Regions from separate parts of the Roseateles sp. GW821-FHT09H10 genome, predicted to be linked through region 1. Evidence: riboswitches for the same ligand, from Rfam matches in the RefSeq annotation. Region 1 holds a riboswitch; the other holds the start of a gene.
The links. A riboswitch is a leader RNA that binds a small molecule or an ion and turns the genes downstream of it on or off. The one in region 1 is predicted to bind glycine.
Positions count from the first base shown of each region.

Region 1 (4,411 bases):
GCGCCACGTGGCCATGGGCAAGGATCACCGCACGGCGTCGTTTGACGGCACCAACGAGATCGGCCTGGCCGTCATGGCGACGACCTTCGCCATCTGCGCGGTGTTCGTGCCCGTTGCCTTCATGGGCGGCATCATCGGCAAGTTCTTCTACCCCTTCGGCATCACCGTCGCGGTGGCGGTGATGGTCAGCCTCTTCGTCAGCTTCACGCTGGACCCGATGCTGTCCTCGGTCTGGCATGACCCGAACAACGAGCGCGTCAAGCGCATCCCCGTCATCGGCCATGCCATCCGCGCCACCGACTGGTGCATGGACCGCCTGCACAGCACCTACGAGCGCCTGATCGACTGGGCCTTCTCCGGCCGCCGCTACCGCGTCTTCGTGCCGCCGATCCCGGCCTATGGCCGGCCCTTCGATGCCGACGGCAAGCGCAACAAGGCCGCCAAGCGCGTGCTGCGCTTCGCGACGCTGACGCCGCGCGGCCTGGTCATGTGGGGCGCCTTCGCCAGCTTCGTCGCCGCACTGGCCCTGGCACCCATGGTGGGCAGCGAGTTCGTGCCCGAGACGGACAACGGCTTCACCCAGGTCAACCTGCGCATGCCGGTGGCCTCCAGCATCGAGCGCGGCAGCGCCAAGGTCGCGCAGATCGAGGAGATCCTCAAGAACTACCCCGAGATCAAGACCGTCTCGACGGTGGTCGGCAGCACCGGCGAAGGCCTGTCCACGGGCCGCAACCAGGCCGCGCTGAACATCTCCCTGACCGATCGCAGCGAGCGCAAGCGCACGCAGAAGGAAGTCGAGGATGCCATCCGCGCCGACATCGCCAAGATCCCCGGCATCGAGGTCAGCGTCGGCTTCAACCGCCCGATCTGGATCACCATCCTCGGCAGCGACCCCGAGGTGCTGACCCAGGCCGCCACCGACCTGGTCGAGAAGATCAAGAAGATCCCCGGTGCCGTCGACGTCGACACGACCGTCAAGCCCGGCCTGCCCGCGTTTGCCGTGCGCCTGAAGGACTCGGCCATCCGCGAGCTCGGCCTGACCGCGCCGCAGATCGCCTCGTCGCTGCGCGCCTATGTGAACGGCGAGATCGCCACCTACTGGACGACGCCCGACGGCAACCAGGTCGAGGTGTTGCTGCGCCTGCCGCGCGACCAGCGCGAGCGCATCGAGCAGATGGCCAAGCTGCCTGTGGCCTTCTCCAGCACGGGTGCGCCCATCACGCTGGACCAGGTCGCCACCATCGAGCCGGTGTTCAACCCCGAGGTGATCCGCCGCGAGAACCTGCAGCGCCGCGAGGCCGTGTTCGCCGGCGTCCAGGGCCGCCCGGGCGGCGACGTCAACGCCGATGTGCAGAAGCTGATCAAGAACACCCAGCTGCCTCCGGGCACCAGCTTCAAGGTGGACGGCGCCGGCAAGCAGCAGGCCGAGGCCTTCAACGGCCTGCTGGCGGCCATGGCCCTGGCAGCGATCTTCATCTACATCGTGCTGGCCAGCCAGTTCGGCAGCTTCCTGCAGCCCCTCGCCATCATGGTCAGCCTGCCGCTGGCGCTGATCGGCGTCATGCTGGCCCTGCTGCTGTGGCGCTCGACGCTGAACGTGTTCTCGATGATCGGCCTGGTCATGCTGATGGGCCTGGTCACCAAGAACGCCATCCTGCTGGTGGACTTCGCCAACCATGCCCGCAAGGCCGGCGCCACGGTGGCCGAGGCCCTGCGCCAGGCCGGCCTGATCCGCATGCGTCCCATCATCATGACGACGGCCGCGATGATCTTCGGCATGCTGCCCATGGCCATCGCGCTGAACGACGGCGGCGAGATCCAGGCGCCGATGGGCCGCGCCATCATCGGCGGCGTCATCACGTCGACGCTGCTGACGCTGGTGGTCGTGCCGGTGCTCTACAGCTATCTGGTGCGCGACAAGAAGCCCGTGACCAAGGCTGTGGAGCAGGGCGGCTCGACGCTGCCGCTGCACGGCATGCCCGGCGCGATGCCGGCGGACAAGGAATAAGACAGATCTCCCTCGAGCGCGCTCCAGCGCCCCGGGCCGACCACGCAAGTGGTCGGCCCTTTTTACTTGCGCGTGCCGGCCATGCAAGTGGCCGGCCCTTTTTCATTGGCGTCAACCGCGGCAAAGCCCTGTGCGAGTAAACCAGGATGCGGTGCCGAATGGCGGCCTCCTAGCATCCGCCTCGACATCCCAGGAGAGCGCGTTCAGCCCGGTTCACACAATGAACCCCTGAGCGCCGCCGAAGGCGCAACCTCCCATGCACGCTCAGGCCCCGAACTGGTTTGTCACAGGAGCCGACACTGGAGAGCGGGACGGCGCGGATCAACACCGCGAACGCCCCCACCGAAGGAGCAAATGCCGCAGGCGCACACCACGCCGGGGCACGAATCTCTCAGGTACCAAGGACAGCGGGAGCGGCGCGGAACCCTGGCGAGGCCTTTGGCCTTGCCGAGGGGTTTTCGTGGTCGTTCAACAGCCGCTGGAGTCGCTGACTCACTGACACCACCCACTCACACCCCGCTGCCGTCGTGACGGGTCCGGCGCACTCGCGCCAGGTCGCCACACGCCCCTCACCGAAGCCGTTCAAGTCGACATCACCCGTCGACGTCGCGGCGTCGGCGCCGAGATCTCTGCCGCCACGAAGAACCGTGGCGCCGCGAGAGGCCCGGCTCTTCTTCGAACCCACGAAACGGAGACCCTGGATATGCGAACTGATCGAGATTCGACCCTGCGACTGCGCAGAGGTATGGCCCTGCTGCTGTCGGCACTGGCCCTCGTGGCCGCGCCGATGGCCCAGGCACAGAGTGCTGCCGTGGCGCGCATCAAGGCGCCCGACCACAGCGACCGTGCCGGCGCCCAGGCCGCCGCCGAGCAGGGCCTGGCCGACTATGTCCAGCGCAAGCAGCAGCAGGGCGGCGCCGGTGCCACGGCCTTCGATCTCGTGCGTGCCGGCGATCTGGCCAGCACGCGCATCGCTGGCGGCTTCGAGGTGCACACCATCGCGCCGCAGGACGTCGTCGCGGCCCGCAGCGAGTTGCGCCATATGGTGCAGGCCAGCGGCATCTGGCGCTTCTTCGTCAAGGTGGGCGCCAAGCCTGTCGGCCTGGTCACCGTGCAGCGCATGGACGGGCGCTGGCAGGCCGTGTCCTTCGGCGGCGCGGGGCTGGCCCAGGAACTGTCCGAGCTGATGGCCGAACACGCCGACGTGGGTGCCGAGCGCCAGCGCTTCATCCGCGTGCACCAGGCGCAGACCGACCTGCTGGAAGTCGTCTCGCCCAGCGACCTGCAGGCGCGCTATGCGCCGCTGGCTTCGGCCCGCGCGGCGCTGTCGTCCGACGTGACCGCCAAGGCCACGGCGCCCAAGCTGCTCGACACCTATGAGCTGCTGGAGCCGCTGCGCAATGCCGTCAAGCGCAACAGCAATGGCCAGAACTGAAGCCGTGATGCCCAAGCACTTCAAAGGAACAGGAGCCCCCATGTCCTTGCAACTGAAGCAGGTCTTCGCCGGCCTCGCCATTGCCCTCGCGCTGCCGCTGGCCCAGGCGCAATACCGCCAGCTCAACGTGCCCACCACCATCCAGGAGCACAGCCAGTGGTGCTGGTCCAGCTCCAGCAAGGCGGTCATCGGCTTCTACAAGGCCGCACCGTCCCAATGCAGCATCGTCAACTGGGCCTTCGGCATCAACTACGCCTGCGGCAACGGCAGCTTCAACTGGAACAGCTACGCCAACCAGCCCAATGCGCTGTATGGCAGCGGCGGCAGCGTGCAGAACATCCTGTCCAACTGGGGCGTGCCGACCTATGCCTACACCTACGCCTCGTCGTGGAATTCCATCGTCAGCGACATCAACGCCAACAAGCCCTTCGTCATCCGCTTCGGCTGGACCAGCGGTGGCGGCCACATCATGGTCGGCACCGGCTATGAGGTCTGGAATGGCTACAGCTACGTCACCTACATGAACCCGTGGCCGGGCGAGGGCAATTCGGAGGACCTCTACAACTGGATGGTGTCCGCCAACGACCACAAGTGGACGCATACCTTGCGCGTTCGTTGACCCCTCGCCCAGTCTTGCCCGCTGAACGCGAGGCAAGCCCGGTCGGTCTTGCAGACCGCGCTGCGGCAGATGCCGCAGCTCTTCGTCAGGCACAGGCCGTCCACCGGACGCCCTGTGTCCGGCCTCAGCCCCCGAGGGGACGGCGATGCTTGCCGGATCGACCGGCACGCACATCGCCCGACGGGCCGGCTAGGGAGCGGCCCGGCGCTCGGCCCGAAAGGCGTATGCCATGAACCACTGATTTGATCTGACCTTATTTCATCGTTGCAGGAGAGTGCCGGGCCGCGAGGTGCCGGCCGCCGAAGGCGCAGCCTCCCATAACCGCTCAGGCCCCCGTACTGCAACGACC
Region 1 covers NZ_JBWKOB010000007.1:12,675-17,085, forward strand. Annotated here, with positions in the region: gene AC07OY_RS26125 (efflux RND transporter permease subunit) at 1-2,008, shown strand, start outside; glycine riboswitch at 2,189-2,297, shown strand; glycine riboswitch at 2,308-2,416, shown strand; gene AC07OY_RS26130 (hypothetical protein) at 2,712-3,443, shown strand; gene AC07OY_RS26135 (C39 family peptidase) at 3,484-4,062, shown strand.

Region 2 (4,411 bases), on a different contig from region 1:
AGCCGGTTGTAGGCGGCCAGCTTGCACTGGTCCGCGGACAGATTCTTGTTGGTCGTGCAGTCCTCGACGCTCCAGCTGGTGTCGTAGTAGTCGCGCGTCAGCGTGGTGCTGGACGACCAGAAATAGGACAGGGTGTGCGTCCAGGCGCCCCACTCCTGGCTGGCGCGCAGCTTGAAGTTGAAGCGTGCATAGCCCCAGCGCCCGGCCAGGTTGTCACCATAGCGCAGGTCGGAGGTGCTGTACTGCTTGTAGCTCAGCAGATAGGTCGAGTCGAAGCTCAGGCCCAGCCGGCCCAGCGGGTTGCTGAACTGGCCGTTCATGCTCCAGTCGATGCCGCTGGTCTGGGTCTTGGCGAGGTTCTCGAACTGTCCGCTGACCAGGCTCAACCGGCCCGCCAGCGGCTTGTACTTGGCCACCTCGGCCGCATTGACAAAGGTCGGGTCGTTGTTGAAGTTGGGGGCGCGCACGATGGTGCCGGCGGGCTGCTGGGCCTCGGCGCCGAGCAGATCGGCCGTGCCCTTGGTGCCGATCTCGTTGGTGCGGGTCACGGCGTAGTAGTCCAGCGTCGTGCTGAAGGCCTTGAAGGGCTGGAAGGCCAGGCCCAGGTTGACGATGCGCGAGGTCTCGGGTTTGAGGCCGGGGTTGTTGCGCACCACGCTGGCCACGCCGCGGCGGCATTCGTCGATGTTGTCGGCGCGGGCCTGCAGCAGGGTCTTGTTGGGGTCGCTGTCGGGCAAGGCATTGGCCTGGGCGATCAGGTCGCGGATCAGCGCGCTGGCGGCGTCGCAGCGCTTGGGGTCGCTGACGCCGTTGTCGAAGGCCGATTTGCTCGACGTGGCGCTTTCGGTCAGGTTGGGCGCGCGAAATCCCCCTTCCACCGAACCACGCAGCATGAACTCGGGCATCAACTGGGCACGCAGCGCCAGCTTGGGCGAGAAGTGGGCGGCAAAGCCCGGGAACTTGTCGAGGCGGCCGGCGAGCTGGGCGTTCAGCTGCCGGGTGACGGGCAGGTCAGCCTCGACGAACAGGGCGCTGAAGCTGCGGCCGGCATCGGCGCGAACGGTGCCCAGGCCGACGATGTCGCCCGAGCCGGACAGGGCGTCCGGCGCGATCTTCATGCGCTCGTGGCGCAGCTCGAAGCCGGCCGCGAGATTGATCGCCCCGCCGGGCAGGCGGCCATATTCGCCCGACACCTTGCCATCGAGGAAGGTCTGGGTGACCTTGGCGTCATAGCCGATGGAGGGGAAGAGCTTGTCCAGCACGGCGGCGCTGTTGGCCTGGCCGATCTTGTAGCCGTTGGGCTTGTTGAAGAAGTCGGCGTCCAGCACGTCCTTGTTGTAGTCGCCGATGACTTCCTTGAAGCCGCTGTCGCTGATCAGGCCACGCTGGCGCTGGACGGTCCTGCCGCCCATCACGCCGGCGGCGGTCTCCCAGTCCCAGCCGTTCCAGTCGCCCTTCACGCCGGCCAGCAGGCGGTACTGGTCGGTCTGGACATGGTTGGCCTGGCCGTCATCCATGAAGCGGTAGCGGAACTCGACCTCCTCGCCGGTGTGGTTCAGCGGATGCTGGGCCGGCAGGCCGCGGTAGTAGAAGTTGCGGGCCGCGTTGGTGTTGGGGTCGCCCCAGACGACGCTGCCCAGGCCCCAGCCGTAGTAGTTGTGCGCCGCCTGGTAGGTGTTCTTGGTGTTCGAATAAAGCAGCTCGGAGAAGCCCTGCAAATGCTCGGACAGCTTCAGCTTGGCCGAGACGATGCCGCTGACGCGATCGGCCGACGGCTGCACCGAGAAGCGGTCGTAGCGGTCGTACATGCACAGGGTGTTGGACGCATTGAACAGCTTGCAGCCGGCTATCGGGCCCTGGCCGATGATGTTGCCGGGGTAGCTGTAGCTGGACGGCGTGTCGAAGCCCGGCGAGAACTCCTTGTAGGCGGGGTTGCTGTGTTGCAGCACGTCGCGCCAGAAGAAGTCGCCCCGGTGGTAGTAGTCGACGTTGGCGAGGATGTTGTAGCCGTCGCGATCGAAGTTGCCCACGCCGGCCGTGATGGCAGCGGCCTGATCCTTGAACTGCTTGGCCTTCAGCGAGCGCTGGGTGTTGGCGCTGACGGTCAGCCCCTGGAAGCTGCTGCGCGTGACGATGTTGATGACGCCGGCCACGGCGTCGGAGCCGTACAGCGCCGAGCCGCCGCTCTTGAGCACCTCGATGCGCTCGATGGCATCCACCGGCAGCGAGTCGAGGTTGGAGAACACCTCGTTGTAGTCGGCCAGCGGATAGGCGGCGATGCGGCGCGAGTTCAGCAGCACCAGCGTGGACTGCTTGCCCAGGTTGCGCATGCTGGCGCCCGAACCGCCATTGCCGAAGGAGTTGCCGCCGTTGAGGTCGGACAGCGAGTTGTTGTTGAAGCCCGGCAGCGTTTCCAGTAGATCGCGCGTGGTGGCCACGCCGGAACGCTGGATCTCGTCGCGAGTGAGCAGCGTGATCGGCGACGCCGTCTCGTCGTCGATGTTGATGCGCTTGATGCGGCTGCCGATGACTTCGACGCGCTCGATCTGTTCGGTGGGCCGGGGCGCCTGGGCGCTCGCGCTCAGGGGGATGAGGCCGGCCAGGGCGAGGGCGGCGGCCAGCGGCTTCAGGGCATTGGGTTGCATGCGAACTCCTGCAGGAAAAAAGGGCGAACGACTCCACGACGCGGCCGCGAATGCAGCGCCGGATGGCAAAAAAGGGGGGATGGCCGGGCGCGACGGCGCGCTCAGCCCGTGGCAACAGCGATCAGCAAAGGGGGTGCAATGCCTTGCGGCAGCACGACATGGCAGGCTCTCCGGCGCAGTGGTTGAACGACCACGAAACGGCGAGGGGTGGCTGCCCCTTCACTGTTTCGCGCCGCTCCCGCTGTCCCTGGTACCTGAGAGATTCACGCCCCCGGGATGGCCCCGCGGCGCTTGCTCCTTCGGTGGGGGCGTGCGTGGCCTTGTCAGCTCACGCCGCCCCGCTCTCCAGCGTCGGCTCCTGTGACAAACCAGTGTTGGGCCTGAGCGTGCATGGGAGGTTGCGCCTTCGGCGGCGATCAGCAAAGACCGCGCTCTCCTGGGATGTCGGCGTGCACGATAGGCAGCGCCATCCCCTGCCGCCGCCCTGGTTTACGCGAATCGGGTAGGCCCTAGCTTTGCAACAAGGCCTTCACCTGGGCCAAGGCACTGGGGTCGTCCAGCGTCGTCAGGTCGCCCGGGTCGCGCCCTTCCGCCACCGCCTGCAGCGCGCGGCGCAGCAGCTTGCCCGAGCGCGTCTTGGGCAGCAGGGTCACGAAGTGCACGCGCGCCGGCCGCGCCACCGCACCCAGCTGGCTGTCGACATGCTTCATGACCTCGCCTTCCAGCGCGGGCGAGGCCTGGCCCGCGTCGCGCAGCACGGCAAAGGCGATGGCGACCTGGCCCTTGAGCTGATCCGCCACGCCGACAACGGCGACCTCGGCGATGGCCTTGTGGCCCGAGATGCATTCCTCTATTTCTCGAGTGCCCAGCCTGTGGCCGGCCACGTTGATGACGTCGTCGGTGCGGCCGAGGATGAAGGTGTAGCCGTCGGCGTCGCGCGTGGCCCAGTCGAAGGTCGAATAGACCTGACGTCCGGGCACGCTGCCCCAGTAGGTGTTGATGAAGCGCTGGTCATCGCCCCAGACCGTCTGCAGCGCGCCGGGCGGCAGGGGATGCTCGATGACGAGCACGCCCTTCTGGTCCGCGCCTTCCAGCGTCGCACCGGTGTTCTCGTCCAGCAGCTTCACGTCATAGCCATACATCGGCACGCCGGGCGAACCGAAGCGCGTCGGCACGGCCTCGACGCCGGGGATGTGATGGGCCACCGTCAGCAGCGGCCAGCCGGTCTCGGTCTGCCAGTAGTTGTCGATGATGGGCACGCCCAGGCCCTCGGCGATCCAGCGCGCCGTCGGCTCATCCAGCGGCTCGCCGGCGAGAAAGAGCGCGCGCAGGGACGACAGGTCATGGCGCTTCAACAGAGCCGCGTCATGCTTCTTCAACACGCGCACGGCGGTCGGCGCGCTGAACATCACCGTGACCCGGTACTTCTCGACCAGGCTCCACAGCACTGCCGCGTCGGGGTTGACCGGCGTGCCCTCGTACATCAGCGTCGCCATGCCGGCGATCAGCGGGCCGTAGACGATATAGCTGTGGCCGACGACCCAGCCGATGTCGCTGGTGGAGAAATAGGTCTCACCGGCCTTGCCGCCAAAGATCCAGTCCATGCTGGCCGCGAGCGCCACCGCATAGCCGCCGACATCGCGCTGCACGCCCTTCGGCTTCCCCGTCGTGCCGCTGGTGTACAGCGTGTAGCTCGGCGTGTTGGACTCCAGCCAGGCGCAGGGCACGCGGGCACCGGCATGGCGGCGGCGCAGTTCGGCATAGTC
Region 2 covers NZ_JBWKOB010000003.1:600,620-605,030, reverse strand. Annotated here, with positions in the region: gene AC07OY_RS18365 (TonB-dependent receptor domain-containing protein) at 1-2,645, opposite strand, end outside; glycine riboswitch at 2,885-2,996, opposite strand; glycine riboswitch at 3,005-3,094, opposite strand; gene AC07OY_RS18360 (propionate--CoA ligase) at 3,155-4,411, opposite strand, start outside.
Region 2: it holds a riboswitch for glycine, as region 1 does, so the genes downstream of both, AC07OY_RS18365 (TonB-dependent receptor domain-containing protein) here and AC07OY_RS26130 (hypothetical protein) in region 1, are expected to answer to the same signal.